DNA from 2 places in the Roseomonas cutis genome. Region 1 is predicted to be linked to the other one. Evidence: predicted binding sites of a transcription regulator. Region 1 holds the regulator's gene; the other holds the start of a gene.
What was found. Region 1 encodes HrcA, which represses chaperone genes, less so after heat shock. Its sites were predicted from a motif close to GTTNGCACTCNCNNNNNGNGAGTGCNAAC; they were not measured.
Positions count from the first base shown of each region.

Region 2: a site for HrcA is predicted at 11,909-11,937, ahead of groES (co-chaperone GroES). Genes of this name have one in related genera too.

Region 1 is NZ_CP087719.1:4,284,525-4,298,829, reverse strand. Features, by position in the region: gene LPC08_RS19565 (aspartate/glutamate racemase family protein) at 1-64, opposite strand, end outside; gene LPC08_RS19560 (hypothetical protein) at 106-372, opposite strand; gene LPC08_RS19555 (non-canonical purine NTP pyrophosphatase) at 649-1,272, opposite strand; gene rph (ribonuclease PH) at 1,269-1,991, opposite strand; gene hrcA (heat-inducible transcriptional repressor HrcA) at 2,296-3,354, shown strand; gene LPC08_RS19540 (hypothetical protein) at 3,435-3,821, opposite strand; gene LPC08_RS19535 (RidA family protein) at 3,854-4,246, opposite strand; gene LPC08_RS19530 (aromatic ring-hydroxylating dioxygenase subunit alpha) at 4,243-5,325, opposite strand; gene LPC08_RS19525 (recombinase-like helix-turn-helix domain-containing protein) at 5,330-5,560, opposite strand; gene LPC08_RS19520 (hypothetical protein) at 5,557-5,889, opposite strand; gene LPC08_RS19515 (PDR/VanB family oxidoreductase) at 5,886-6,869, opposite strand; gene LPC08_RS19510 (aldehyde dehydrogenase) at 6,866-8,374, opposite strand; gene LPC08_RS19505 (aspartate dehydrogenase) at 8,378-9,193, opposite strand; gene LPC08_RS19500 (thiamine pyrophosphate-binding protein) at 9,193-10,878, opposite strand; gene LPC08_RS19495 (SDR family oxidoreductase) at 10,901-11,686, opposite strand; gene LPC08_RS19490 (VOC family protein) at 11,691-12,620, opposite strand; gene LPC08_RS19485 (IclR family transcriptional regulator) at 12,617-13,480, opposite strand; gene LPC08_RS19480 (alpha/beta fold hydrolase) at 13,473-14,285, opposite strand; gene LPC08_RS19475 (ABC transporter permease) at 14,288-14,305, opposite strand, start outside.
Region 2 is NZ_CP087719.1:3,653,306-3,667,610, forward strand. Features, by position in the region: gene LPC08_RS16655 (lysine--tRNA ligase) at 1-204, opposite strand, end outside; gene LPC08_RS16660 (hypothetical protein) at 385-543, shown strand; gene LPC08_RS16665 (lytic transglycosylase domain-containing protein) at 665-1,483, shown strand; gene LPC08_RS26095 (hybrid sensor histidine kinase/response regulator) at 1,926-3,992, opposite strand; gene LPC08_RS16685 (hypothetical protein) at 4,301-4,960, opposite strand; gene LPC08_RS16690 (ATP-dependent DNA helicase) at 5,118-7,898, shown strand; gene LPC08_RS16695 (tellurite resistance TerB family protein) at 8,037-8,483, shown strand; gene LPC08_RS16700 (hypothetical protein) at 8,586-9,089, shown strand; gene LPC08_RS16705 (cold-shock protein) at 9,518-9,736, opposite strand; gene groL (chaperonin GroEL) at 9,832-11,469, opposite strand; gene groES (co-chaperone GroES) at 11,517-11,831, opposite strand; gene LPC08_RS16720 (usg protein) at 12,103-12,378, shown strand; gene LPC08_RS16725 (AEC family transporter) at 12,442-13,371, opposite strand; gene gmk (guanylate kinase) at 13,466-14,191, opposite strand; gene LPC08_RS16735 (YicC/YloC family endoribonuclease) at 14,188-14,305, opposite strand, start outside.

The DNA of each region.
Region 1 (14,305 bases):
TGCCGTTCAGCAGGAGCAGGCGCATCGCGGCGGCAGGGTGCAGGCTGCGGCGCGCGCCGCGCAAGGGGCCGGATCACCCGCTCGGCGCCGGCCGGCGCGCGTTCCTCAGAGTGCGATCGTCTGCGATATGCCCTGATAGCCGCGGTTCATCTGGGCGATGCTCGCGAACCGCTGCCCCCAGCTGTAGTCGGTGCCGTTCAGGTCGTAGACGTAGTGCCGCAGGCCGCCGTGGATCCCCATGGCGTTGCCGTCGTCACGGTAGAGGCCCACCAGCATCTCGTTGGGCGTGGTGCCCGGATCCACCAGCCGGGCGATGCCCCAGGCGTTGTTCAGCATCCCCATGTTGTCCATGGCTTTTTCGGAATGCGACACGACGCTCCTCCTTCAGCGACCGGGGCGGGCCCGCGTCGGCCGCAGCGGTCGGGGGGGAGGGACCTCTCCGAGCCGGCGCGGGTGTCGCTGGGGGCCGAAACGCAGCGCGGCGCCGAAATGGCTTTGCAGAAGCCGGCGCCATTTCGTTGCGAAAAGATATCGATTTGCCGTGGTGGGCGACAGCATCGGAATCGCGTTGTCGGCCCGGGACGTCAGGGCAGGTCGCTGGAGGATGGGATCGTCCGAAGGCGTCAATCCGCCCCTCGAACAAGTGCTCTAGGCTGCTGGCGGCTCCGGCAGGCAGGCGGCCGCCAGCAGGGCGAAGGCGCGGGCGCGGTGGCTGATCGCGTGCTTCCGCTCCGGTGTCATCTCGGCGAAGGTCTCTGCCTCGCCCGCGGGGACGAAGATCGGGTCGTAGCCGAAGCCCTTCTCGCCGCGCGGCGGCCAGACCCATTCGCCATGCGCCTCGCCCAGGAAGCCCTCGGTATGCCCGTCCGGCCAGGCGAGGACGAGGGCGCAGGAGAACCAGGCGGCGCGGTCGGGGAAGGGGCGGGCCTGGCGCTCCACCTCGGCCATGGCCTTGCCGTAGTCGCGGCTGCCGTCCGGCTGCACGGCCCAGTCGGCGGTCCAGACGCCGGGCATGCCGTCCAGCGAGGCGACCGAGAAGCCGGAATCATCGGACAGGGCGGGCAGGCCGGTGGCCTTCGCCGCAGCCAGCGCCTTGATGGCGGCATTGCCGAGGAAGCTGCTCTCCGTCTCCGCCGGCTCCGGCAGGCCGAGCGCGCCGGCGCCCTGCACCTGCATCCCCCAGGGGGCGAGCAGGGCCGAGACCTCCCGCACCTTGCCCGCATTGTGGGTCGCCAGCACCAGCCGGCCACCCCGTTCCAGCCGGCGGCTCATGCCAGGCCGACCGCCGCGCGCTGGGCGGCGAAGAGCTCCGCCGTGCCGGTGCGCGCCAGGGTGAGGAGCGACTGGAACTGCGCGTCGGTGAAGGGCTCGCCCTCGGCGGTGGCCTGCACCTCGACGATGCCGCCCGCACCGGTCAGGACGAAGTTGGCATCCGCCTGGGCGGCGCTGTCCTCCGCGTATTCGAGGTCGAGGATGGCCTCTCCCTCCCACAGCCCGGCCGACACGGCGGCGACCTGCCCCGCCAGCGGGTCGCGGGCCAGGATGTTCATCTTGCGGCAATGGGCGAAGGCCTGGTGCAGCGCGACCCAGGCGCCGGTGATGGCGGCGCAGCGGGTGCCGCCATCGGCCGTGAGCACGTCGCAATCCAGGGTGATGGTCATCTCGCCCATCGCCGCCCGGTCGGTCACGGCGCGCAGGCTGCGGCCGATCAGCCGCTGGATCTCCTGCGTCCGCCCGGACTGCTTGCCGCGCGCGGCCTCACGGTCGCCGCGCGTGTGGGTGGCGCGGGGCAGCATGCCGTACTCCGCCGTCACCCAGCCTTTGCCCGAGCCGCGCAGGAAGGGCGGCACCCGCCCCTCGACGCTGGCGGTGCACAGCACCTCCGTCACGCCCATGCGGATCAGGCAGGACCCCTCGGCGTGGCGGGCGACGCCGGGCAGCAGGGAGACTGGGCGCAGCGCATCGGGGGCGCGGCCGGAAGGGCGGGGCATGGGAAGGCTCCTGGCCCGGAGGGGCCTCGGGTCGGTCTGCGGCGAACAGGCGGAGGGATCGTCGCGCCGGCCCCGGGTGTCAACCGCCTGGCCCGCCCGGATGGCTGGCGCCCCCGTCGTGACGGGTCTGCATGATCCCGGCGCATCGGGGCAGGGGGCGAGGCCGGCCCTGCCACGGCCGCGACGCCCCGGGCGGGGAAGGTCGGAAGGGGGCCAGGGCCACATTGACCCTGGTGGGGGGCGACCATACCTTTGAGCCGTGCAAGACCGGCCCCACGTCCCTCGCGTCGGCCGCCCGGCCTGGCTGTCCCAGGGACCTTCCCGGCCCAGCCTGGCAACCTCCCTGGACGGGCGCTCCGCGGCCATCCTTCGCCAGATCGTCGAACTCTACGTCGAGACGGGAGAGCCGGTCGGCTCGCGCACCCTCTCGCGCCGGCTGCCGGTCGCCCTCTCCCCCGCCACCATCCGCAACGCCATGGCCGATCTGGAGGAGGCGGGGCTGCTCTACGCCCCCCATACCAGCGCCGGGCGGCTGCCGACGGAGCGCGGGCTGCGCTTCTTCATCGACGGGTTGCTGGAATTCGGCCAGCTCTCCGAGGAGGAGCGGGAGGCCATCGCCAGCCGCTGCGCCGCCTCCGGCCGCTCCCTGCAGGACACGCTGGGCGAGGCGGGGCGGATGCTCTCCGGCCTCGCCGGCGCCGCCGGGCTGGTGGTGGCGCCCAAGACCGAATCGGCGGTGCGGCATATCGAGTTCGTGGCGCTCGGCCCCGGCCGCGCCCTGGTGGTGCTGGTGGGCGAGAGCGGCCAGGTCGAGAACCGGGTGATCGAGGTCCCCGCCGGCCTGCCCACGGGGGCGCTGGCCCAGGCGACCAACTACCTGAACAACCGGCTCAACGGCCGCACGCTGGAGGAGACCCGGACCCAGGTCACCGAGGAGATCGCCGCCAACCGCAGCGCGCTCGATGCCCTCACCACGCAGGTGGTGGAGGCGGGGCTGGCCACCTGGGCCGGCGGCGGCGGCGGCTCCCTGATCCTGCGCGGGCAGTCGCGGCTGCTGGAGAACCTCGACCACGCGGCGCGGGTCGGCGAGATCCAGGGCTTGTTCGACCGGCTGGAGGCGCAGGAGACCATGCTCCAGCTCCTGGAGCTGGTGCAGCGCGGCGAGGGGGTGCAGATCTTCATCGGCGCCGAGAGCGGGCTCTTCGACGCCGCCGGGCTGTCGATGATCGTGGCCCCCTTCCGCAACGCCCAGGAGCGCATCGTGGGCGCCGTGGGCGTGGTGGGCCCCACGCGCATCAACTACGGCCGGGTCATCCCGGTGGTGGACTACACCGCCCGGGTGATCGGCCAGCTTCTGGGATAGCGCCGGCAGCCGGCCGTGGCCACGGCGAGGTGGGGCGCCGCTTTCCCCCGGCGACGCTGTCGCCAGCGCGCCCGCTCCGATCACGCCTCCGCCAGCGTCTCCGCCGAGAGCTCGCCGCCCGGGCCGGCCATGCCATAGGGGAAGAACTGCTCGCCCCGCGCGTCGTAGACGGTGACGGAGGTTCCTCCCCCGGCCCGGCCGGTGAAGCGCTCGCCCGAGACCAGGTCGCGGCCGGAGAAGCCGACATCCCCGTCCAGGCGCAGCTCCACCACCCCGCCATCCTCCAGCACGATCCGGCCCGGCTCGGACCGCACGGCGAGGCCCGAGGCCAGGTCACGGAAGCCGCCGGCATACGGCTCGATGGCGAAGACCTCGCCGGCATCGAAGGCATAGACGGTGTAGGGGCAGCGGCCGGCGCGGCGGCGGTGGACCTCCACGGCGACGATCCGGCGCAGGTCGGGGTGCATGCGGGTCTCCTGATCCGGGGTCCAGGGCGCGGTCATGCGGGCGGCAGCACGGCCAGGGCGTCCACCTCCACCAGCAGCTCCGGCGCCACCAGCGCGGCGACGCCGACCAGGGTGGAGCAGGGCATGGGGTCGGCAAAGAACTCCCGCCGCGCGGCGCTCACCTCCGCCTTGCGGGCCATGTCGGTGAGGTAGACGGTCAGCTTCACCACCCCCGCCGCGGAGCCGCCCGCCGCCTCGACCAGCGCCAGCACCTTGTGCAACGCGTGCCGCGTCTGGTCGGCCACGCTGCCGTCGCCCAGCACCCCGCCGCCCGGCGCGCCGGCATGCTGGCCCGAGACGTGGATCAGCCCACCGGCGACAAGGCAGTTGGAGAACAGTCCCGGCGGCGGCTCTGGCACCGCCGGGGTGGCGACGCGACGGATCACGCCTTGCCGGCCGCGCGCAGCTCGGTGATGTGCTTGCGCGCGAGCTGGGAGAGGTAGCGGCGCAGGCGGATCAGCCCGGCATCGTGCTGGTAGAGCATCTCGTACTTCTCCAGCCCGGGCTTGCAGCCGGCCAGCATCTCGCGGTCCTGCTCCAGCACCGCCCAGTGCCGCGGCTCCATCCTGTTGCGGTACAGGAAGCGCCAGACGTCGCGCTGCCAGCCTTCCACCTTGCGGCAGCGCCAGAAGAAGCTGGCGGTGTTGTTCTCGTCGATCGGCGTGGCGAAGCCGATGATGGCGAAGTTGCCGCCCGGGCCGCCGGAGGGCGGGTAGGGGATCTCCAGCCGCACGTAGAGCGCGCCGTCGTCCACCAGCTCCGACCAGTCGAAGTTGACGTCGCGCTGGCCCTCCTTCTCGAAGACGAAGCCGGTGGGCGTGTCGCGGGTGACGAAGTGGGCCTCCGTCTCGCCCTGGTACATCGTGTGGGAGTTGGCGTGCAGGAAGGTCCCGTGCATCGGGTCCATCGCGTTGTCCAGCGAGTAGCGCCAGAACATCTCCCAGTCGGCGTAGCAGACGAAGCGTTCCCACTCGGGTGCTGCGAGCTGCGGCGGGGGGACGAAATCCGGCGCCTCCTCGTGCAGCGCGTCGCCGAACCAGACGAAGACGACGCCCGCCACCTCGACGGAGGGCCAGGTCTTCACCGCCTTCTTGCCCTCCAGCGGGCAGCCCGGCTGGCCGGGGACGGAGAGCACGGTGCCGTCGCCGCCGACCTCCACGCCATGGTAGTTGCAGCGCAGCCGGTCGCCCTCGTTCATCCCGCGCGAGAGCGGCACGGCGCGGTGCGGGCAGCGGTCCGTCTGGACGTGGATCGCGCCCTGCGTGTCGCGCCACAGCACCAGCGGCTCGCCCAGTCGGGTGATGCCGACGGGCTTGTCGCCGGCGCGCACGAAGCGCGAGGGCAGCACCGGCCACCAGCGGTTGCGGACGCCGAGCTTGAGGTATTCGCGGATCTCCGCCTCGGTCACCGGCGGCGGGCGGTCCCCGGCGGCAGGGGCGGGACGTTGCAGCGTGGTCGCGCTCATCGGCTCAGGCTCCCAGCTCGCGCATCACGGCCTGGAAGTTCTCCGGGGTCCAGCTTCCCCCCTGGCGCGGCCGCACGCGCGAACGGTTCAGCGCGGCCACCAGCTCCTCCAGCTCCCAATGCCCCTTGGCGAAGGCATTCTCGATGGTGCCGGCCAGGTCGTCCTCCCACTCCGTCGGCTCGCGCAGCAGATGCTGGCGCGCTTCGAGGTAGGGGAACTTGTAGGTGTCGTTCACGTCGCCTTCTCCTCTCGCCGGGCCTGCCATTCCCGCGTGAGCCGCTCGCGCACCGGGACGAAATCATAGGTGGGGTAGAAATCGGTCGAGAACACGCCCCAGGCGGAGCGTTCGATCTCGATGTTCACCGTGTTGAGCAGCGCGGGCGGCAGGCGCAGGGTCACGATCTGGCCCAGCCCCATCGCCACCGTCCAGCTCACGATCTCGCAACCCTCGGGCGGGAAGCGCTCCCACCAGGCGCGCTCCGCCAGCTTGCCCTGGATCTGGTCGATGTTCTGCGACTGGTCGTGCTTCAGCACGATGGTCAGCAGGATGCTCTCCCCGCTCACAGGTCGAGCACCAGCCGCGGCGACCTGGCGCGGGAGACGCAGGTCATCATGATGGTGTTGGACGCCCGCTCGGCGGAGGAGAGGATGCTGTCGCGGTGCTCCACCTCGCCCTCCAGCACCGCCACCTCGCAGGTGCCGCAGACGCCCTGCTCGCAGGAGCAGGGGATGGCGAGGCCCAGCTCGTTCAGCGCCTCCAGCACGCTCACCCCCGGCTCGACCCGGGTGGAGAGGCCGGAATTCGCGCAGACCACCTCGAAGCTCTCGGCGCCGCCGCCGCCCGCCTGCACGCGCGGGGTGAACCATTCGAAGCGCACGCTGTCGGGCACCCAGTGGCCGGTCGCCTCCTCCACCGCGGTCATCAGCGCATCGGGGCCGCAGCAGTAGAGCAGCGTGTCCGCCGGGACGTCCCGCAGCCGCTGCGCCACGTCCAGCCGCGTGCCCTCGGCCGAGGCGTGCACCACCACCTCGCCGCCCAGGGCCCGCGCCTCGGCCAGGAAGGGGGCGTCCGCCGTGCGCTTGGCGGCGAAGAGCAGGGTCCAGGGCGCGCCCGCGGCGCTCGCCGCGCGCATCATCGGCAGCAGCGGCGTGATGCCGATGCCGCCCGCGACGAAGAGGTAGCGCCCGGCACGGTCGAAGGCGAAGTTGTTGCGCGGGTAGCCCATGGTGACCACCACGCCCGGCCGCAGGTCGCCGCGATGGACGAAGCGCGAGGCCCGGCCGCCCTTCACGTCGCGCACGGCGATGCGGTAGTGGCGCCGGTCCGCCGGGTCGCCGCAGAGCGAGTACTGCCGGATCGCCCCGTCCGGCAGGTGCAGGTCGACATGCGCGCCCGGCTCGAAGCCCGGCAGCTCGCGCCCGTCCTCCGCCTCGAAGTCGAGGGAGAGCACGCCCGGCGCCTCCCAGGTCATGCGGCGCAGGCGGGCGGGGAAGGTCTGGGCCACCGCGACGGCCTTCACGGCCTCCGGCGAGACGGCGTTCATGCCCCCAGCTCCGACAGGCGGGCCCAGGGATGCGGCCGGCCCGAGGTGTCGAGGTAGAGCGACTTCTGCTGCATCCAGGCGCGCAGCCCCTGCCGGCCCTTCTCGCGCCCCAGCCCGCTGTCCTTCACGCCGCCGAAGGGGGTGGAGATGGAGAACTGCTTGTAGGTGTTCACCCAGACCGTGCCGGCCGCGACCGACCGCCCGACCCGCCAGGCGCGGCCCTGGTCCCGCGTCCAGATCCCGCAGGCGAGGCCGTACTCGCTGTCGTTGGCGATGGCCACCGCCTCCGCCTCGTCCTCGAAGGGCTGCACCACCACGACGGGGCCGAAGATTTCCTCCTGGCACACGCGGGCGGAATTCGGCAGGCCGGCGATGATGGTGGGCAGGTAGTAGATGCCCGCCTCGTACGCCGCGCCCTCGGGGCGGCGGCCGCCGGCCAGGATCTCGCCCCCCTCCTCGCGCGCGAGGGCGACGTAGCGCTCCACGCTGTCGCGGTGCGGGTCGCGGATCATCGGCGCCACCTGCGTCGCGGGGTCGGCGGGATGGCCGACGCGCAGCGCCTTCGTGGCCGCGACCAGCCGTTCCAGGAAGCGGTCGTAGACGCCGCGCTGCACCAGCAAGCGGGAGCCGGCGATGCAGGACTGGCCGGTGGAGGAGAAGATGCCGAACAGCACCCCCGCCAGGGTCAGGTCCAGGTCCGCGTCGTCGAAGACGATGGTGGCGGACTTGCCGCCCAGCTCCAGCGAGACGGGCATCAGCTTGCGCGCCGCCTTCTCCGCCAGGGCGCGGCCGGTGGCGGTGCCGCCGGTGAAGCTGACCTTGCCCACCGCCGGATGCGTGACCAGCGTCTCGCCCACCTCGTCGCCCCGGCCCGGCAGCACGGAGAGCAGGCCGCGCGGCAGCCCCGCCTCCTCCACGATCTGCGCCAGGACCAGGGAGACCAGCGGGCTCCAGGAGGCGGGCTTCATCAGCACGGCGTTCCCGGCGGCCAGCGCCGGCGCCAGCTTCTGCGCATCCGAGGCGATGGGCGAGTTCCAGGGGGTGATCCCCGCCACCACGCCGATCGGCTCGTGCACCGAGAAGGTCAGGTAGTCGCCGCGGGCGGGCGTCATCGCCTCCTCCTCCGTCTCCAGCACGGCGGCGAAGTAGCGGAAGGTGCCGGCGGCGCTGGCGGCCAGCGCCCGGGTCTCGGCGAGCGTCTTGCCCGTGTCGCGGCTCTGCACCTGGGCGATGCGCTCGGCGTTGCGGGCGATGCCCTCGCTGATCCGGTAGAGGTAGGCCGCGCGCTCGTGCGGGCGCAGGTTGCGCCAGGCCGGGTCGGCCGCGGCCGCCTGGGCGCGGGCGATCGCCTCCTCCACATCCTCGCGCGAGGCGCCGCGGAGGACGCGGTTCACGCTGCGGTCGGCGGGGTAGAGGGAGGTGATCTCCGCCCCCCGCCCCTCGCGCCATTCGCCGCCGAGGAAGATCCGGCCGTCGGGGAGTTCGAGGTTCTGCATCTGCGCCATCGCTCAGATCTCCAGCCACGCGGCGCGGTTCAGCAGCGCGCGCGCCATGCTGTACCCCGCCGTCAGCGAGGTCTTGGGATTGTCCGGCGAGGGGCGTCCCTCCAGCCGGATGGTGAAGTCCAGCGCGGCGGAGCGCACCGCCACCTCATGGACGTTGCGGGCGATGGCGGGATCGGCCACCAGCCGCACCCGGGTCCGGTCGAAGCCCAGCCCCGCCAGGGCGACCGTCGCCGCGACATTAGCGTTCGCCGGATAGTCCCGCGCCGCCTCGCGCGCCGTGCCCTCGTAGAAGGTCGCGGCCTCGGTCAGGGCGCCGAGGTCCAGCGCCCGCTCGGCCGGGCTGCCGCGCCAGGCCTGGGGCGGCTTGCGGCCAATGTAGGTGACGGTTTCCAGCCCGGAGAGCCTTGCCGCGCCCAGCGCGTCGATCCCGCCCACGGCGCCGGCCGGCAGGCCGATCCGCCCGCCGCCGCGCTGCGCCGCCGCCAGCAGCGCGTCGCGCAGCGTGTCGTCCGCTAGCGCGCCGGAGGAGATGAGGACGAGGTCGCAGCCGGCCTCCAGCACCGCCGCGCCATGCTCGCGCACCGCGGCATGGCCCGCGCACTCCGCCACCACCTGCGGCCCGTCCGCCAGGAAGGCGTCGCGGTCGGTGCGGATCTCCACCCGCTCCGCCAGGCGCGGGGCGCGCGGGATGCGCGCCCGGCCCGCATCGCGCACCAGCACGGTCAGCACCTCCAGCGGCGCCGGCAGCCCCTCGGCCAGGGCGCCGAGCAGCGTGGCCGTCATCCCGCCCGCGCCGATCAGCCCCAGCCGCCGCAGCATCAGCGCACGCTCCCGGCCGCGCCCGCCGGCGGGCCGGCGAAGCTCTCGGCGAAGGGGCCGACCGAGACCATGTCCACCTCGACCACGCAGGGGCCGTCGAAGGCGATGCCGCGGTCGAGTGCCGCGGCGAAGTCCTCGATCCGCGACACCCGCTCGTGCCGCAGCCCGATGGAGCCGCAGAGCATCGCGAAGTCCGGCGTCAGCAGGTCGGCGTAGTGGCGCCGGCCGCCGTACTGCGCGTCCTGGATGTTGCGGATCACGCCATAGCCGCGGTCGTTCATCAGCACGAAGACCACGGGCGCGCGCATGTCCGTGGCCGTCGCCAGCTCGCCGATGTTCAGCATGGCGCCGCCGTCGCCGACCAGGGCGACGGTCTTCGCCTCGCCGGCCATGGACGCGCCGATCGCCATGGCGATGCCCTGGCCGATGCCGCCGCCCAGCGCGTGCACGCCGAGGTGCGGCGCGGCGAGCTGGACGTAGCGGTTGCCGAAGGTGCTGTTGGACAGCGTCACGTCGCGCACGAAGGGGTGCCGCCCCGGCGCCACGCGGGCCAGCAGGTCGTCCGCCACCACCTGGTAGGGGCCGAGGGTGGAGCGCAGCGCGCCCTCCGACTGCGCCCGGGCGATGGCGATGTCGTGCAGGAAGGCGGCGTCCGTCGCCAGCTTCTCCGGCAGGCGGGCGAGCAGCCCCTCCAGCACCAGCCGCGCATCGCCGGGGATGAACAGGTCCACCGGGTAGTTGCGCCCCGCCTGGGTGGCGTCCGCATCCACCTGCACCAGCGGCTGCGGCAGCGGCATGGCGTTGTTGCGCGTCTCGTTGCCGCGCAGGCGGGAGCCCACCACCACCATCAGGTCGGAGCGGGCGTAGAGCGCCGCCGCCGCGGGGGTCATGTTGAAGGCGCCCAGGCTGTGCGGATGGTCCTCCGGCACCGTGGCGCGGCCCTGGGTGCTGGTGACGATGCCGATGCCGCGATCGGCCAGCGCCGTCGCCGCCGCCGCCGCGCCGCGCGCGCCGCCGCCCAGCCACAGCATCGGGCGGCTGGCGCGCAGCAGCAGCGCCGCCATCTCGTCCAGCAGCGCCGGGTCCGGCGGGGTGGGGGCGATGTGCAGGCTGGCCGGCAGGGCGCGGCCGCGGGCCTTGGCCCGCTGCACGTCGATGGGGATCTCCAGCGAGACGGGGCCCGACGGCGCCGACAGCGCGGCGCGGGCGGCGGCCAGCAGCGTGTCGACGGCGGCCGAGGGCTCCCAGATGCGGTGGAAGGCCTTGGACACCGCCTTGAGCATGTCCGCCTGGCGCGGCACGTCGTGGATGGCGGCGCGGTCGCGGTCCATCAGGGCGCGGTCCACCGTGCTGGTGATGTGCAGCACCGGGGAACCCGCGGTCAGCGCCTCCACCTGCGCGCCGGCCGCATTGCCCGCGCCGGTGCCGGTGGAGGTGATGACCACGCCCAGCCCCTTGGAGACGCGGGCGAAGGCGTCGGCCATGTTCATGGCGCCCGCCTCGCCGCGCGCGGGGACGAAGCGGATGCGGCCCTGGCGCGCGATGGCGTCCAGGATGGGCATGTTGTGGATGGAGATGACCCCGAAGACGGTGGTCACGCCCAGATCGGCGAGTGCCCGGGCGAGCAGGTCGCCGACGGGCTCCTCCTCGGTCAGGCGGGTGGCGGTAAGCGGCGAGACGTCCATGGCGGGCGTTCCGGTCCTGTCGTCAGATGTGTCGCGAAACGCCGCCCGAAACCTCGAGGCTGGCGCCGGTGATGTAGCCCGCCGCCGGCGAGCCGAGGAACAGGATGGCGCGGGCGGGCTCCTCCGGCCGGCCGAGCCGGCCGAGCGGGATGCCCTTCTTCGCCGCCAGCGCGCCGAACCACTGCTCGCGCGTCTGGGCCCTGTCGTCGCGCGCCTCGAAGCGGCGCTGCCACTGGCCGGAATCCACCAGCCCGAGCAGGACGGAGTTCACCCGGATGCGCGGCGCGAATTCGGTGGCCAGCGACTTCAGCAGGTTCTGCACCCCCGCCCGCGCGGCGGAGGTGCAGACCATGTGCGGTTCCGGCTGGATCGCCAGCAGCGAGTTCACGCCGACGATGGCGGGGCTCTCCGCACGGTCGAGCAGCGGGCGGAAGGCGCGCAGCGGCAGCACCTGGGAGAAGAACTTCAGCCGCAGCTCCTCCGCCCAGTCGGCATCGGTGGTGTCGGCGAAGGTGGAGACGCGGCCCTGCCCGGCATTGTTCACCAGCAGGTCCACCGCGCCGCCGGACCACTCCGCCACGGCGGCGGCGAAGCCCTCGACCTCCTCGCGCACCAGCACGTCGCAGCGATGCGCCAGCAGCCGGTCGCCGCCCTCCAGCGACGCGGCGGCGGCCTGCAGCCGGCCGGCATCGCGGCCGCAGATGGCGACGCGCGCGCCCTCCGCCAGCAGCAGCCGCGCGGTGGCGAGGCCGATGCCGGAGGAACCGCCGGTGACGACCGCGGTGCGGCCGGAATAGCCGAGGTCCATCGCCTCAGCCCGCCGTCTGCCAGCCGGCATCGGGGCGGCCGGCCATGACGGTGCGCATGGCGGGCGTGGGCGGGCCCGCCGTCATCCAGGTGTCCATCTTCTCCGGCACGTCGCGCGGCCAGACCTCCGGCTGGTGCGTCGCCTCGTCGATCTGCTGCACCTCGGAGGTGAACTCGATCACGAAGCCGGAGGGCGAGACGAAATAGGCGAAGGGGTTGTTCCCCGGCCCGTGCCGCCCCGGCCCCCAGGCCGGCGACTGGCCCAGCACCCGCATCCGGCCGATGCCGCGCATGAAGCTGTCGATCGAGGGCATCTCGAAGGCGACGTGGTTGATGGAGGCGTACATCCCCCGGTTCAGCGCGATGGAGTGGTGGTCGCTGAACTCCATGTCCGTCGCGCAGCGCAGGAAGACCATGGCGTTGGCCGAGTAGTCGCTGATGCGGAAGCCCAGCTTCTCCTCGAAGAAGGCCTGGAGCGATTCCATGCCGGGGGTGTTCAGCACGACATGCGACACCTTGCGCGGCAGGGCGCGCTCGTCATCCGTGTCCGCATGCCGCGCCACGTCGGCGGCAAAGCGCAGGCGGCGCCCCTCCGGGTCGAGCGCGGTGAAGCCGTAGCCGCCGCCGGGGGTGGAGAGCTCGGCCGGCGGGCCGCTCACCGCCACGCCCTCGGCGACGAGCTGGGCGTGCAGCAGGTCCACCCGCTCGCGCGTGCGCATGCCGAAGTTGATGTAGTCGATACCGTAGGTGCTGTCCTCGCGCAGCGCGTAGATCCACTGCTCCGGACCCGTGCCGCGGAAGTAGACGGTGCCGTCATTGCCCTGGGCGACGGTGCGCATCCCCCAGTTCTTCTCGTAGAACTCGCGGGTCGGCGCCACGCCGGGGGCGCGCATCGCGATGCCGCGCATGAAGTCCACGGAAATGCGTTCGCTCATGGCACCGCCTCCAGAATCCTGCTCGTCTGCCGCTCTGCCGCGGGAGCATCCTCGCGCGTCCCGGTCGGCTTCATCCAGCCCAGGCGGCAGGAGATCTCCTCGGCCGCCGCGCGCAGCGCCGCGCCGATCTCCGCCCGCCGCGCCGGGTCGTGGAAGGTCGCGGTCGGGCCGCTGGCGTTCAGCGCGGCGACGGGCGCGCCGGTCGTGTCGAACACCGCCGCGGCGACGGAGCTGATCCCCGCCTCGAAGAAGCCGTCGCTCCAGGCCAGGCCCTCGGCACGGTCGGCCTCCAGCCGGGCGCGGAGCTGCTCCAGGGTGGTCGCCGTGTGCGCCGTCACCGCCGGCAGCTTCACGCCGGCATAGAGCGCCTCGACCTCCGCCCAGGGACGGTTCGCCAGCATGATCCGCCCCATCACCCCGGCATGGGCCGGCAGGCGGCTGCCGATGCGGATGTTGCTGACATAGGCGCCGCGCTCGGGGGTGCGGCGGACGACATAGACCACCTCCCGCCCGTCCGGCACGCCGAGATGGACGGAGAGGTGCAGCGCCTCGGCCAGGCGCGTCGCCACGGGGACGGAGACCTGCACCAGATCCTGGGAGAAGAAGGCCTGCGCCGCGAGGCCGATCAGCGCCAGCCCGACGCGGTAGCCCTGGCCCTCGCCGCGGGATTCGATGAAGCGCTCCGCCTCCAGCGTGCGCAGCAGGCGCAGCAGCGTGGTGCGGTTGATGCCCAGCTCGCGCGCGGTGCGCGCCATGTTGGTCACCGGGTCGCCCTCGGCGATGTGGCGCAGCAGGCGCGTGGCGCGCTGCACCGGGGCCGAGAGATAGGCGTCCTCGGGGCCTTCCGCGGTCTCACCCATGCTCCGTCTCCGTCAGCAGCGCCGCGACCGCCTCCGGCCGCTCCTGCGGCAGGGCATGGCCGGCGCCCGGAACCTCCAGCAGCGCGCCGGCGTGCCGCAGCGCGTCGTGCAGCCGGTGCGCGTTGGCGGGCGGCGTCACCACATCCTCCAGCCCCACGGCCACCGCCGTCGGCGCCTCGATGCGCGCGGCATCGGCCAGCAGGTCCCCGGCACCCAGGGCGCGCACGGCCTGGGCGTAGCCGTCCGGCCGCACCGCGCCCATCGCAGCGCGCACGGCGGCCAGCACCTCCGGCTTCTCTTCCGGCCGGTACACCAGCCGCGCGGCGCGGGCGGCGGCGAAGGCCACGGGGCCCATCCGCTCCAGCTCGTCGATTCGCCCCTGCACGGCGGCCGGCAGGGGCATGCCCGGCGGCACGCCATAGCCCAGCGCCGGGGAGAGCAGGGCCAGCGTCGCCACCCGGTCCGCCCGCGTCGCGGCGAAGCGGGCGGCGAAGAGGCAGCCGAGCGAATGCCCCACGAGCCGCACCCGGTCGAGGCCCAGCGCGTCCAGCAGCCGCTCCAGCGCTTCGGCGTAGTCGGCCGGGCCCGGCGCGGCGGGCGCCAGGGCGTCGGAGCCGCCATAGCCCGGCGCGTCCCAGGCGATGGCCGTGGCATGCGGGTCGAGCAGGTCCAGCAGCCGCTCCCAGCTCCGCGCGTTGCTGCCGATGCCGTGCAGCAGCACCAGCGGCAGGGCGCCGCCCCCGCCGTCGCGGCGCAGCCCGGTCAGGCCGGCGGCGCGGAGGGGGGTGATGGGCGCGCCCGGCACGGTCAGTGCGCCCGGCGGGG
Region 2 (14,305 bases), 630 kb from region 1:
CATCGCCTCGAAGGCGCGGCGGACCCAGCTGGTGCGCGCCACCTCGCCGAAGGTGCCGATATGCGGCAGGCCGGAGGGGCCGTAGCCCGTCTCGAACAGGGCCGCGCCCTTCCCGGACGCCGCCACCCGGTCGGCGACCTTCGCCGCCTCCTCGAAGGGCCAGGCGCGGACGGCGCGGAGGGCGGGGTCTGGGCGGTCGGACATGGGTGCGGAAGCTGGCTGCCAGGGCTGGAACGGTCAACGGCGGGGGCTGTGTAGGCGGCGCGGGGCTGCCCGGCCAGGGGCGCCGTGCATGGTCGTGTCGCTGTGATGGGCGAGACGGAGGGCGCGGGCCTGTTATCCTTCCCCTCGCCGCTGCCTTGGCGCGCCGACCGGGAGCCTGCCATGCCCTTTCTGATCCGTATCATGCTGGCCCTGGGGGGCGGGGTGACCGCCTGGTTCCTCTCCCCGGACGCGCCGAACTTCGCGGTGGTGCAGGGCATCGTGTCCATCGCCGTGGCCGCCCTGATCCTGGTCGTGCTCTCCCTGTTCTCGAAGCGGTAGCGCCGCGCGCCGCTTCGCGCTGGCCAAGCCGAACGGGATGGCGGATGAAGGCGGCATGAGGGATTGGGGGGGCAGGCTCCGGCCGACCGGCGGCCGGGGAGAGGCGACACGACGGCCGCGCATGGCTGGCCGGGTCGCGGCGGCGTGCCGGCTCCGGGCGGCGGCCCCGCTTTGGACGGCCCTCCTCTGGGCGGCCCTCCTTTGGGCGGCCCTCCTTTGGGCGGCGCTGCAGGGGCTGGCGGGGCCGGCCCTGGCCGAGCCCCCTCCCCCGTCGCCCGCCGTCGCGACGCCCCCTGTTCCGGCCCCCCCTGTCTCGGCAGGCACGGCGCCCGCGACCGAGGGCTATGCCCAGCGCCGCGCCCGGCACCTGGCCGCCCTGACCCGCCAGGCGGAGGCGCAGGGCCTGCCGGCCGCCATCGCCGATGCCGTCGCCACGGTGGAGAGCGCCTACGACCCGCGGGCGGTGGGGGATGATGGCGAGGTGGGTCTGATGCAGGTCATGCCCGCCACCGCCACCATGCTGGGCTTCCGCGGCCCGCGGGAGGCGCTGTTCGAACCGGAGACCAACATCCGCTACGGCATCGCCTACCTCGCCCAGGCATGGAGCCTGACCGGGGGCAACCTCTGCCGCACGCTGATGAAGTATCGGGCGGGCCATGGCGAGGAACGGATGACCCCGCTCTCGGTGGAGTACTGCCGGCGTGCCCTGGCCCATCTCGCCGGGCTGGGCTCGCCGCTCGCCGCCGGAGTCGCGGTCCCGGTCGCCAATGCCCCGGGCCTGTCCGTGCCCGGCCGGCGCGCCACCGTCCGCCTGACCTCGGCCGAGCGGGTCCGGCTGCGCCGCGGGCAGAGGACGGAAGCGGACAGCCAGCGCTTCTGGGAGGCGCATGAGGCGCGTATCCAGGCCCTCAAGGCGCGGTCGCGGGCCCGGCGGGGATAGTCCCCCCGACGTCCTGCACTCAATACGGATGGCGCGATGCCCTGATCCGCGCCGGCGTGGGGTGCGCCCGTTCCCCGGGGGCAAGGCTCTGCCTCGCCCCCGATACCCCCACTCCGCCAGGACCCTGCGGGCCCTGGACCCGAAGGGCGCTGCCGCGGGACAGCCGGACACGGGGTCACAGCGCCGAGGAGCATGGCTCCTCGGCGGGTACGGCCGCAGCCCGCGCTGAGGCCCTCTGAAACTTTTTCGGAGTCCCGCCTGTCCGTGCTCCGTCAGGGTTCAGCCCGCAGGCTGACGGCAGCCCTGTAGAGCCAACTCCCAGCGGGGACCGGGGCCCGCTTGTGGCCCCGGCAGGGGAGGGTCCGTGGAGGGGACAGCGTCCCCTCCCGGTCCGCCGTCGGAACACCACAGCACGACGGGTCAGGTTATCCCGCCACCGGCGTCAGGCGTCTGCGATGAGGCTTCGGATGCGCTGTGCGAGGGCCTGCATGGCGAAGGGCTTGGTCATGACGTGCATGCCGGGTTCGAGGTGGCCGTCGCCGACGACGGCGTTCTCGGCATAGCCGGTGATGAACAGCACCTTCAGCCCCGGGCGGGTGACCCGCGCCGCGTCGGCCATCTGCCGCCCGTTCATGCCCCCGGGCAGGCCGACATCGGTGACCAGCAGGTCGATGCGCGCCTCCGACTGCAGCAGCTTCAGCCCCGCCGCCCCGTCGCCCGCCTCGATCGCGGCATAGCCCAGCTCCTCCAGCACCTCCATCACCAGCATCCGCACGGTGGGCTCGTCGTCCACCACCAGCACCGTCTCCCCCGCCCCGGCGCGCGGCGGCGGGCTGGTGGCGGCGGCCGCTTCGGCCGCCTCCGCCCCGCCATGGTGGCGCGGCAGGTAGAGGCAGACCATCGTGCCCTGGCCCGGCTCCGAGTAGATCCGCGTCTGCCCCCCCGACTGGCGGGTGAAGCCGTAGATCATCGACAGCCCCAGCCCCGTCCCCTGGCCCAGCGGCTTGGTGGTGAAGAACGGGTCGAAGGCCTTCGCCTTCACCTCCCGGCTCATCCCCGTCCCCGTGTCCGAGACGCACAGCGACACGTACTGCCCCGGGGCCAGGGACAGGTCGCGCGCCGCCCGCTCGTCCAGCCAGCGGTTGGCCGTCTCGATCGTCAGCCGCCCGCCCCGCGGCATCGCGTCGCGCGCGTTGATGCACAGGTTCAGCAGCGCGTTCTCCAGCTGCGGCGGATCCACCAGCACCGGCCACAGCCGCCCCGCCCCCACCGTCTCCACCTCGATCGCCGGCCCCACCGTGCGACGCACCAGCTCCTCCATCCCCGCCACCAGACGGTTCACGTCCGTCGGCTTGGGGTCCAGCGTCTGCCGCCGCGAGAACGCCAGCAGCCGGTGCGTCAGCGCCGCCGCCCGCCGCGCCGCCCCCTGCGCCGCCAGCACGTAGCGCTCCACCTCCCCCACCCGCCCCTGCGCCAGCCGGTTCGTCAGCAGCTCCAGCGCCCCGATGATCCCCGTCAGCAGGTTGTTGAAGTCGTGCGCAATACCCCCCGTCAGCTGCCCGACCGCCTCCATCTTCTGGCTCTGCCGCAGCGCCTCCTCGGCCCGCTCGCGCTCGGCGATGACGGCGGCAACGCGCTGCTCCAGCAGCGCGTTCAGCGCCTGCCGCTCGCGTTCCGCCTCCTTGCGCGCGGTGATGTCGAGGGAGGTGCCGATGAGGCCGATGATCCGCCCCTCTCCGTCGCGCAGCGGCGCCTTGGTCGAGAGCCAGGTCGCCGGGGTGCCGTCGGGCAGGCGCACCTCCTCCTCGATCTGTTCCGTGGCGCCGGTGTCCATGACCCGGCGGTCGTTGGCCATGACCACCCCGGCCTGCACCTGGTCGTCGAGGAACTCGGCATCCGTCCGGCCCAGGTAGAATTCGGGCGGCTTGCCGATCAGCGCGGTGGTGCCGCGGTTGGCCATCAGCATCCGGCCCTCGCGGTCCTTGGCATAGACCACGCCCGGCACCGCCTCGATGAAGCTGCGCAGCAGCAGGGCGGCGCGGTCGCGCTCCGCCTCCAGCGCGCGGCGCTGCTCCAGGTCCAGCAGCACGCCGGGGAAGCGCAGCGGCGTTCCGTCCGCTCCCTTTTCCACACGGCCATTGGCCTCGATCCAGTAGTAACGGCCATCCGCCCGGCGGACCCGGTACTGGTGGGCATAGGCACCGCCGCGCGCGATCACCTCCTCGATGGCGGCGATCAGCCCCGGCGTGTCGTCGGGATGCACCGTCTCGATGACCTGGGCGAGGCTCAGCCCGCTGCGGCCGCGCGAGGGGTCGATCCCGAAGGCCTGGGCGAACTGCTCGTCGATGGTGAAGCGGTCGGTCGGCAGGTCCCAGAACCAGGTGCCGATGATGGCACCCGCCGCCAGGGCGAGCTGGACCCGCTCCGCATCCTCCTGGACGCCCGTCTTCATTCCGCCCGACGGCACGCCCGCGGCGTCGCGCGCGACGCCATCATCGGCAGCAGCCATGTCTGATCCTGCTCGTTCCGGCCCGGAAGTGACCTCGGCGGAATCGCCCGGCGACCATGTAACCGGCCCGGCCGCCAGGGCAAGCCGCTGGGGCAAGCCGCCTGTCCAAACGGCTGGACGGGCTGCGGGAAGGGGCTGTGCGGCCTGGCCCTGGCGCTCGGGCCGGATGCGCCGGCGGCGGACGAGGAATCCGCCGCCATTCCGCTGCCGGAGATGGCGAGGCCGATCCCGTGCCGACACGCGGAACGCGCCCGGCAACCGGGATGCGGTGATGCCGCCGCCCGGTAGCGCGAGGCGCGGGCGGCGGGTCAGCCCAGCTCCGCCTCGATCTCCTCGGGCGTCATGAAGGGGAAACGGGCCCAGAACATGGACTTCTCGTTCCGCAGCGCCTTGGTCCAGGCCGGCCCCTTGCCCGGCGGGCACACCTGGTAGCCGACCAGGCCATTGGCGTTGGGAAAGCGCCGCACGGGGGCGTTCGTGTAGGAATGCCCCGGGGTGGCATGGCCGTAGACCTCCATCCCCGTATTCGCCCAGGCCTTGAGGTTGTCCGCCATGGTGTAGGCGATCCCGCCATCGGCGCCGCAGGAACAGGCGTAGAGGATCACCTTCACGTCCGCCGAGCCGTAGGTGTCGATGGCGTCCGTCAGGTCCTTCACGGTCTTCTTGTCCCAGCCGACGGAGGACATGTGCGTCTCCGTGCCGTGGCCGAAATAGACGATGGCCTCGTAGTAGTGGCCGCCGGAGCCGCGGATCATCGCGTCGATAATGCCGCGGCTGACCTTGCCGAAGCCCAGGCCCCGCTCGTTGTTGAAGTAGTGGTCCACGACGGTGCCGCCGAGCCCCTCGTAATAGGATTTGTACATCCGCATGCCGGGGTGGAAGGCGCCGACGGCGTCGTTGGGGTCCATCCCCTTCTTCTGGGTGTTGTTCAGCGGAGCGAAGATGAAGCTCCTGTAGGGAACGTTCATGGACCGCCTCGTCCGATGCCGGGGGGAGGCAGCCTGGGACGGTTCGATGCTGCGATGCACCCTTCGTTCGGATGGAGACGCCGGGGCGCGGCGCCCCGCCGGTGCCGCAGGCCCGGCCCGGCAGACTCGGAACACCTGTTCTGCTACACCCCCGCCCGTGAGTGCCACCCGCGCGACCGCGCCGCGCCTCCTGCTGCCCGAGGCACCGGCCCTGGTGGCGGGACTGCGCCGCGCCACCCTCCTCACCCCGGACGGGGAACTCGAAACCCTCCCGGCCGACGCACTGGCCTGGCGCCTCGCCGACCTGCCGCCGCCGATGCTGGTGCATGCCCCGGCCACGGCACGGCGGCTGGGCCTGCCCCCCTTCCCGCTGGCCTTCGACCTGCTGGAGCTCTTCGCCTTCGCCCTGCCGGCGCAGCTCGCCGCTCCCACGCCGCGCGGGCTCGCCCTCGCGCTCGGGCTGGACGCGCCGGCGGACGAGGAATCCGCCGCCATCCTGCTGCCGGAGATGGCGACGCTGCTCCTGCGCCGCCTCGCCGCCAGCCGGCACGCGCCCGCCAACCGCGACGCCGCCATGCTGGCCGCGCGGCTGCGCGAGGCGCTGGACTGGCCCTGGGCGGGATCGGTGCTGGCGGCGCTGGGGCAGGAGCAGGCGAAGCCCGGCAGCGACCCGCTGAAGGTCTGGCGCCGCCTGCCGGACTGGGAGGACGCGGCGCCGGCCGCCCCTCCTTCCTCCTTCCCCGTCTCGCCCGCCGAGGCGCGCACCCGCCTGGCCGAGATCCTGGGCGCGGAGGCGGAGCAGCGCCCCGCCCAGGCCGACTTCGCCTCCGCCGCCGCGCTGGCCTTCGCCCCACGCGAGGCGCCCGGCGCGCCGCAGGTGGTGCTGGCCGAGGCCGGCACCGGCACGGGCAAGACACTGGGCTATGTCGCGCCCGCCAGCCTCTGGGCGGAGCGCAACGGCGCGCCGGTCTGGATCTCCACCTACACCCGCAACCTGCAACGCCAGCTCGACCAGGAGCTGGCGCGGCTCTATCCCGATCCGGCGGAGCGCAAGCGCCACGTCGTGATCCGCAAGGGGCGCGAGAACTACCTCTGCCTGCTGAACTACGACGAGGCGGTGTCGGGCGTGATGCCGTCGCGCCTGCTCGCACTCGCCCTGGTCTCGCGCTGGGCGCTGCACACGCGCGACGGCGACATGCAGGGCGGCGACTTCCCCGGCTGGATCGCGGAGCTGTTCCCCTTCGGCGCGGTCGCCAACCTCACCGACCGGCGCGGCGAATGCATCCATTCCGGCTGCCCGCACTGGCGCCGCTGCTATGTCGAGCACTCGATCCGCCGTGCCGGCACCGCACGGCTGGTGGTCGCGAACCACGCGCTGGTGATGGTGCAGGCGGCACTGGGCGGCGGCGAGGACGGGCCGGCGCTGCGCTATGTCTTCGACGAGGGGCACCACCTGTTCGACGCGGCCGACGCCGCCTTCTCGGCCGAGATCAGCGGCGCGGAGATGGCGGAGCTGCGCCGCTGGCTGCTGGGCGCCGAGGGCGGCCGCGGCCGGGCGCGCGGGCTGCGGCGGCGGCTGGAGGAGGTGCTCTCCGAGCATCCGGCGCTGGCGCCGCTGGCGGATGCGGCGATCCAGGCGGCGGGGGTATTGCCGGCGCCGGGCTGGCCGAACCGGCTGCACGACACCGACGCGCCGCGCAACGCGGGCGAGGCCTTCCTGGCCGCCATCCGCCTGCAGGTGCTGGCGCGCACGGCGGAGGCCGATCCGCTCTACGACGCCGAATGCGACCTGCACCCGGCCAATCCCGGCCTGCCGGAAGCGGCCGCCGGGCTGGAGAACGGCCTCGCCGCGCTGGAGGCACCGCTGCGTGCCCTGCACGACCGGCTGACCGCGCTGCTGGAGGACCCGGAGGCGGAGCTGGAGGTGGGCGACCGCATCCGCCTGGACACCGCAAGGCGCAACCTCGACCGCCGCGCCGTGGTGCCGCTGGCCGCCTGGGGCGCCATGCTGCGCCGGGTGCAGGGCACCCCGCCCGAGCCGGGGGTGCGGCCGTCCCAGGTGGATTGGCTCGCCATCACCCGGCGCGAGGGGCGGGAGGTGGATGCCGCCATGCACCGCCATCACCTGGACCCGACCGAGCCCTTCGCGCTGGCCGTCGCCGCCCCCGCGCACGGGATGCTGGTGACGTCGGCCACCCTGCGCGACACGGGCGAGCCGGACCCGGAGACCGCCTGGCTCGCGGCCGAGGCCCGCACCGGCGCCAGCCACCTGCCGCATCCCGCCATCCGCGCCGCCGTGCCCTCCACCTTCGACTACGCCGCCCAGACGCTTGCCCTGGTGGTGACCGATGTGGGGCGCGAGGGCGGGCAGGCCGCCGCGGCGATGGAACAGCTCTTCCGCGCCTCCGGCGGCGGGGCGCTGGGGCTGTTCACCGCCGTCCGACGGCTGCGCGACGCCTGGCAGCGCATGGCGCCGGGGCTGGAGGCCGCGGGCATCCCCCTCTACGCCCAGCATGTCGACGCGATGGACAACGCGACGCTGGTGGACGTCTTCCGGGCGGAGGAGGATTCCTGCCTGCTCGGCACCGATGCCCTGCGCGACGGGGTGGACGTGCCCGGCCGCTCCCTGCGCCTGCTGGTCTTCGACCGCGTGCCCTGGCCGCGCCCGACCATCCTGCACCGCGAGCGCCGGCTGCACCTCTCCGGCGGGCGGCCCAAGCACTGGGACGACGCCGTGGCCCGCCACCGGCTGCGCCAGGCCTTCGGCCGGCTGGTGCGGCGCGCGGACGACCGCGGGGTCTTCGTCCTGCTCGACGCCCGTGCGCCGTCGCGGCTCCTCGCCGGGCTGCCCGAGGGGGTGGTGCCGCGCCGGGTCGGGCTGGCCGAGGCGGTGCGCCAGGTGCGCGGCTTCCTGGCGGAGCGGCCGGCGCCGGAGTGAGGCGCCGGCGTGACTGGCCGATTCCGGCGGTTTCATTCCGCCGCATCGCCTCGCGGGCCGTTGATGGCTCGTTCCGGGCCCTGCCATTGACGGCACCGGCCATGGGCTGCGATGCCTTGCGGCACAGGAGCCACGCGGATGGACATGCCTCTCGACGCCACGAACCCGGTCACCCCCACGCGCTTCACGGCGCAGGAGGCCCTGGTCGGCGGCATGGTGCTGATGAGCGCCTGTGACCGGCAGATGTCCGACGCGGAGCTGGGCGCCATGACCCGGCTGGTGCAGGAGTTGCCCGTCTTCAGCGACTTCCACCCCGGCGAGATCGAGACGGTGACGGAGATCGTCCTCGGCCTGCTCGACGAGACGGAAGGGCTGGACGCCGCCACCGCCATGATCGCCGAGGCCCTGCCGCCCCGACTGCGCGAGACCGCCTACCTCCTCGCCTGCGAGGTCGCGGCAGCGGATGGCGATGCGACGCAGGAGGAACTGCGCTTCCTGCAGGACTTCCGCATCGGGCTCGACATCGACCGTCTCGTGGCCGGTGCCATCGAGCGCGCGGCGAAGGCTCGCTACCAGGTCCTCTGACGGCCCCCCGGCCGGGCCCTCCGACGGCCATCCAGGCCGGGCGGCGAAACGGCTTCCCCCGGCCTGCGTTGCCTCCTCGTCCTTCGAGGGGAGATGCCCGACATGAGTGCTTCGCCGAATCCCGCCCGTCAGCCGAACATCCTGGCCAGCTTCGCCGACCAGGAGACGCTAGATAGTGCCCTGTCCTACCTGGAGGGCGAGGCGATCCCCCGCGCGCAGCTCTCCGTCCGCCACGCCGACACGGCCGGCGAGGTCATGACCGATACCGGCCAGGAACCGCTGCGCGAGGATGAGGAGCGCAATCTCCGCACCCTGCGTACCGGCACCGCCGCAGCCGTCGCCGGGCTGGCCACGGCCGGCGTGGTGGTGGCAACCGGCGGCGCCGCGATCCCCGCCCTGGCCGCGGCCGCCGCGGCCGGCGTCGGCGCAGGGGGGCTGAGCGAGGTCGCCTCCCAGGCCACCGGCACGGCGCCGGATGCCGCCAGCGACAGCGCCCGCGCCATCCTCGTGGTCGCGCCCGCCAACGTCGACCAGGCGGAACGGGCGCGCGGCATCCTGCGCAAGGTCGCCGCCTTGAAGGTCTGGGAAGAGCCGGCCGAGGCCTGATCCCGGCGGCGGGATAACTTGAGCGGTCGTGTTGTGGTGTTCCGGCTTCGGACCGGGAGGGGACGCCGTCCCCTCCCAGACCCTCCCCTGCCGGGGCCACAAGCGGGCCCCGGTCCCCGCTGGGAGTGGGTTCTACGGGCTGCCGTCAGCCAGCGGGCTGCACCCTGACAGCATGCTGGCAGGCGGGACTCTGAAAAAGCTTCAGAAGGCGTCCGCGAGTGCTGCGGCCGTACCCGCCGAGGAGCCATGCTCCTCGGCGCCTCGACCCCGTCGCAGGCTGTCCCGCGGCCGCGCCGATCGGGTCCAGGGCCCGCAGGGTCCTGGCGGAGTGGGGGTATCGGGGGCGAGGCGGAGCCTTGCCCCCGGGCCACGGGCGCACCCCACGCCGGCACGGATCAGCGCATCGCGCGTCCGTATGAGAGGGCTGCCTATGCCGAGTCGGGCAGCAGCCGCAGCACGGAGGGGCCCTTCTGCTTCGGCCGCTGTTCGGACTCGAAGGCCACCTCCTCGCCCTTATTCAGGGTGCGCCTGCCCGCCTCCTCGACGGCGGACAGGTGCACCATCACGTCCGGCCCGCCATCGTCGGGGCGGATGAAGCCGTAGCCCTTCGCGGGCTGGAACCAGACCACCGTGCCGGTCCGACGCATGTCCTTCTCCCTGGTCCAAAAGGAATGGGGCCCGAACGAAAAAGGGGCGGCCCGTTGCCGGGCCGCCCCCTTCCGGAACCCTGATCCTGGAAGGATCAGAAGTCCATGTCACCCATGCCGCCGCCCGGAGGACCGCCCGCGGGGGCCTTCTTCTCGGGCTTGTCGGCGATCATCGCCTCGGTGGTGATCAGCAGGGCGGCCACGGAAGCGGCGTCCTGCAGGGCGGTGCGAACGACCTTGGTCGGGTCCACGATGCCGGCGGCGATCAGCGCCTTGAACTCGCCGGTCTGCGCGTCGTAGCCGTAGTCGTAGGTGTCGTTGCGCAGCGTGTCGCCCGCGACCACCGCGCCGTCCTGGCCGGCGTTCTCGGCGATCTGGCGCAGCGGCACCTGGATCGCGCGGCGCACGATCTCGACGCCGACGCGCTGGTCGTCGTTGTCGGTCGCGACGTTGGTCAGCTTCAGGGACGCGCGGGCCAGGGCCACGCCGCCACCGGGGACGATGCCCTCCTCGACGGCCGCGCGGGTCGCGTGCAGCGCGTCGTCGACGCGGTCCTTGCGCTCCTTCACCTCGACCTCGGTCGAGCCGCCGACGCGGATGACGGCGACGCCACCGGCCAGCTTCGCCAGGCGCTCCTGCAGCTTCTCGCGGTCGTAGTCCGAGGTGGTCTCCTCGATCTGCGCCTTGATCTGCTCCACGCGGCCCAGGATGTCGTCCTTGGAGCCGGCGCCGTCGACGATCGTGGTGTTCTCCTTCTCGATCCGGACCGTCTTGGCCTTACCGAGCATGTCGAGCGTCACGTTCTCGAGCTTGATGCCGAGATCCTCGCTGATGACCTGACCGCCGGTCAGGATCGCGATGTCCTCGAGCATCGCCTTGCGGCGGTCACCGAAGCCCGGGGCCTTCACGGCGGCGATCTTCAGGCCGCCACGCAGCTTGTTGACGACCAGGGTGGCCAGGGCCTCGCCCTCGACGTCCTCGGCCACGATCAGCAGCGGGCGGCCGGACTGGACCACCGCCTCCAGCAGCGGCAGCAGCGGCTGCAGCGTGGAGAGCTTCTTCTCGTTGATGAGGATGTAGGGGTTGTCGAGCTCGGCGATCATCTTCTCCGCATTCGTGATGAAGTACGGGGAGACGTAGCCGCGGTCGAACTGCATGCCCTCGACGACGTCGAGCTCGGTCTGGATGCCCTTGGCCTCCTCGACCGTGATGACGCCCTCGTTGCCGACCTTCTCCATCGCCTGGGCGATCATCTCGCCGATCTCGGACTCGCCGTTGGCGGACAGCGTGCCGACCTGGGCGACCTCGGCGGAGGTGGAGATCTTCTTGGTGTTGGACTTCAGGTCCTCGATGACCACGGCGACGGCCTTGTCGATGCCGCGCTTGAGGTCCATCGGGTTGAGGCCGGCGGCCACGGACTTCGCGCCCTCGCGGATGATGGCCTGGGCCAGCACGGTCGCGGTGGTGGTGCCGTCACCGGCGATGTCGTTGGTCTTCGAGGCCACTTCGCGCACCATCTGGGCGCCCATGTTCTCGAACTTGTCGGCCAGCTCGATCTCCTTGGCGACGGTCACGCCGTCCTTGGTGATCCGCGGCGCGCCGAAGCTCTTGTCGATCACGACGTTGCGGCCCTTGGGGCCCAGCGTGACCTTCACCGCATCGGCGAGAATGTCGACGCCGCGCAGCATGCGCTCGCGCGCGCCGGCGCCGAACTTGACGTCCTTCGCAGCCATTGTGCTCTACCTCTGTGTCTGTCGGGGAAGCGTGGGAGGCGTGGAGGTCAGGCGGCCTTCTTGGCCGACGCGGTGCCCTCGACGATGCCCATGATGTCGGACTCCTTCATGATCAGGAGCTCCTCACCGTTCAGCTTCACCTCGGTGCCGGACCACTTGCCGAACAGGATGCGGTCGCCCGCCTTCACGTCCAGCGGGCGGACCTCGCCCTTGTCGTTGACCAGGCCGGAGCCGACGGCCACGACCTCGCCCTCCTGGGGCTTCTCCTTGGCGGTGTCGGGGATGATGATGCCGCCCGCGGTCTTCTCGTCGGCCGTCACGCGGCGAACGAGGACGCGGTCATGCAGGGGGCGGAACGACATGGTATCCTCTCCTGATGCCTTGAATAAGGTCGTCTGGATGTTGGGTCCCGCCGGGACCGGGCCTTGGCCGAGAGGCTGTTGGCACTCGACCCCGGTGAGTGCCAGCGATCTAGGAGCCTGACACTCCGCCGTCAAGCGGGATGGCAGCACTCTTTTCTGCTGAGTGCTAAACTGTTGATCGCAAACGATTTATTTCTTGGTGCGCTGCAATCTCGTGGCATGCTCCCCCCGGGTGACCCGGTTCTGGAGCTGCAACGGAGAGGTGTCAGGCATGATCCTGCGGGAGATCGAGAGCCTCGTTCGCGTCCCTGACTGGCGGATGACCACCGCCGAATTGCTGTACCACATGCCCGATCATCCGGGCCTGCTGCAGACCTTCGTCTGGCAGAAGGTGGACCGGGCCCCGGGCTTCCCCGAGCTGCACCGCTTCCTCGATTTCTGGCGCCGCGAGATCGACGGCCCCCTGCATTCCGTCCGCGTCGCCTCCGCCGCGCTGTGGCGCCCGGCCGAGTTCCGCTACGCACAGGGCGAGTTCAGCCTGCACTGACGGCGCCGGAGTCCCGGAGCGGGGCCACCCTCCGGACAGGCCGGGACTCGAAGCCCATACCGCTCAGCGCTGGAAGATCAGCAACAGGCCGCTGACCGTCAGCACGGAAAGGCCCGAGGCCAGCAGCATCGTGGCCCCCGAGCGTCCCATGCCCGTCGCGTAGCGGCGGGCCAGGATGAAGGCATTGGCACCGGTGGGCATGCCCGCCGCCGTCACCGCCACCGCCGTGCCCAGCGCGTCGAGCCCGAAGAAGCGGGCGCTGAGCCAGACCGCGACCGGCAGGGCCAACAGCTTCAGCACCGTGCCGAGCAGGGCGTCCGGCCAGTCGCGGCGCACGTCGAAGCCGGTCAGGCTCGCCCCCAGGCAGAACAGTGCCGCCGGGGGACCCGCGGCGCCCAGCATGTGCAGCAACCGGGTGAGGAATTCGGGCGGAGGCGGCAGCAGTTGCGCCCAGATCGTCCCCGCGACCACCGCCAGGATGATCGGGTTCGTCACCATGGCAAGGGTCGTGGAGCGGAGGATCGGCCAGGGGCGGACGCGTTCGGTGACCCCCATCTCCGCCACCAGGGTCGCCACCGGCAGCATGATCAGGGAGTGGAAGGCCAGGATGGTCAGCAGGCTGCGCAGCCCGTCCGGCCCGTAGGCGGCGAGGATGATCGGGATGCCGACCATGGCGAGATTGCTGTAGGTGGCATCCAGCGCGAAGAGCCCCGCATCCGCCAGCCGCAGCCGGCGCAGCCGCCGCGCCAGCAGCAGGGCGACGGCATAGGCGGGCAGGATGGCGGCGAAATAGGCCACCGCCACGCCCAGCGTCGCCGCGCTGGAGACGTTCGTCGCCGCCCCCTCGAACAGCAGGGCTGGCAGGGCCAGCAGGAACACGAAGTCGTTGATGCCGCGCACGCCATCCGGGCTGATGCGGCCGGTCCGCCGGGCGCCGTAGCCCAGCAGGATGATGGCGAAGACCGGCAGGATGATCTGAAAGACGGAAAGCATGCGGGCGGCGGCCGCCTCCTGAACCCCGGCGGGACGGCCCGGGGCGTTCCGCGCCGGTGCCGCCCCCTGTTGTCGCTCCGCCTCCGCCCCGGCCTCAGCCCCCGGCGGGCGGTCCCTCGGCCGGGGACCGCCCGGCAACCGGCGTGCCAGGCCCGGGGCCGGGCGGCGCCTCGGCGGCCAGGGCGTCGACGAAGCGTGGCAGCCAGGGATTGCGTTCCCGGCGGTTGCGCTCGGCGGCCAGGATGCCGCGGACGGTGGACACCGTCTCCTCGAAGACCTCGTTGACCAGCACGTGGCCGAAGTCGAACCAGTGCGACAGGTCCTCGCGCGCCGCGGCCAGGCGCTTGCCGATTTCCGCGTCGCTGTCCTGGCCACGGGCGCGGAGACGCCGCTCCAGCTCGGTGAGGTTGGGCGGCAGCAGGAAGATGCCCACCACATCCCCCGGCAGCCGGTCGCGCAACTGGCGGTGGCCCTGCCAGTCCACGTCGAACATCACGTCCCGCCCGGCGGCCAGCGCCTCCAGCACCGGCCCGCGCGGGCTGCCGTAGCGGCGGCCGTAGACGCCCGCGCTCTCCAGCAGGGCGCCGTCGCGCACCAGCTGCTCGAAGCGGATGTCGTCGATGAAGTGGTAGTGCATGCCGTCCACCTCGCCGGGCCGGGGGCTCCGGGTGGTGACGCTGATCGAGAGGGTCATCTCCGGCTCCTGCGCCAGCACGGCGCGGGAGACGGAGCTCTTGCCCGCCCCCGACGGCGCCACCAGCGCCAGGCACAGCCCGCGGCGCAGGCGGCGGATCGGGGCCTCGGGTCCGGGATCGCTCATTCGACGTTCGCCGCCTGCTCGCGCAGCCGCTCGATCGCGGCCTTGAGGTCCAGCGAGAGACGCGTCAGCGCCAGCGAGGCGGACTTGGCCCCCAGCGTGTTCGCCTCCCGCCCG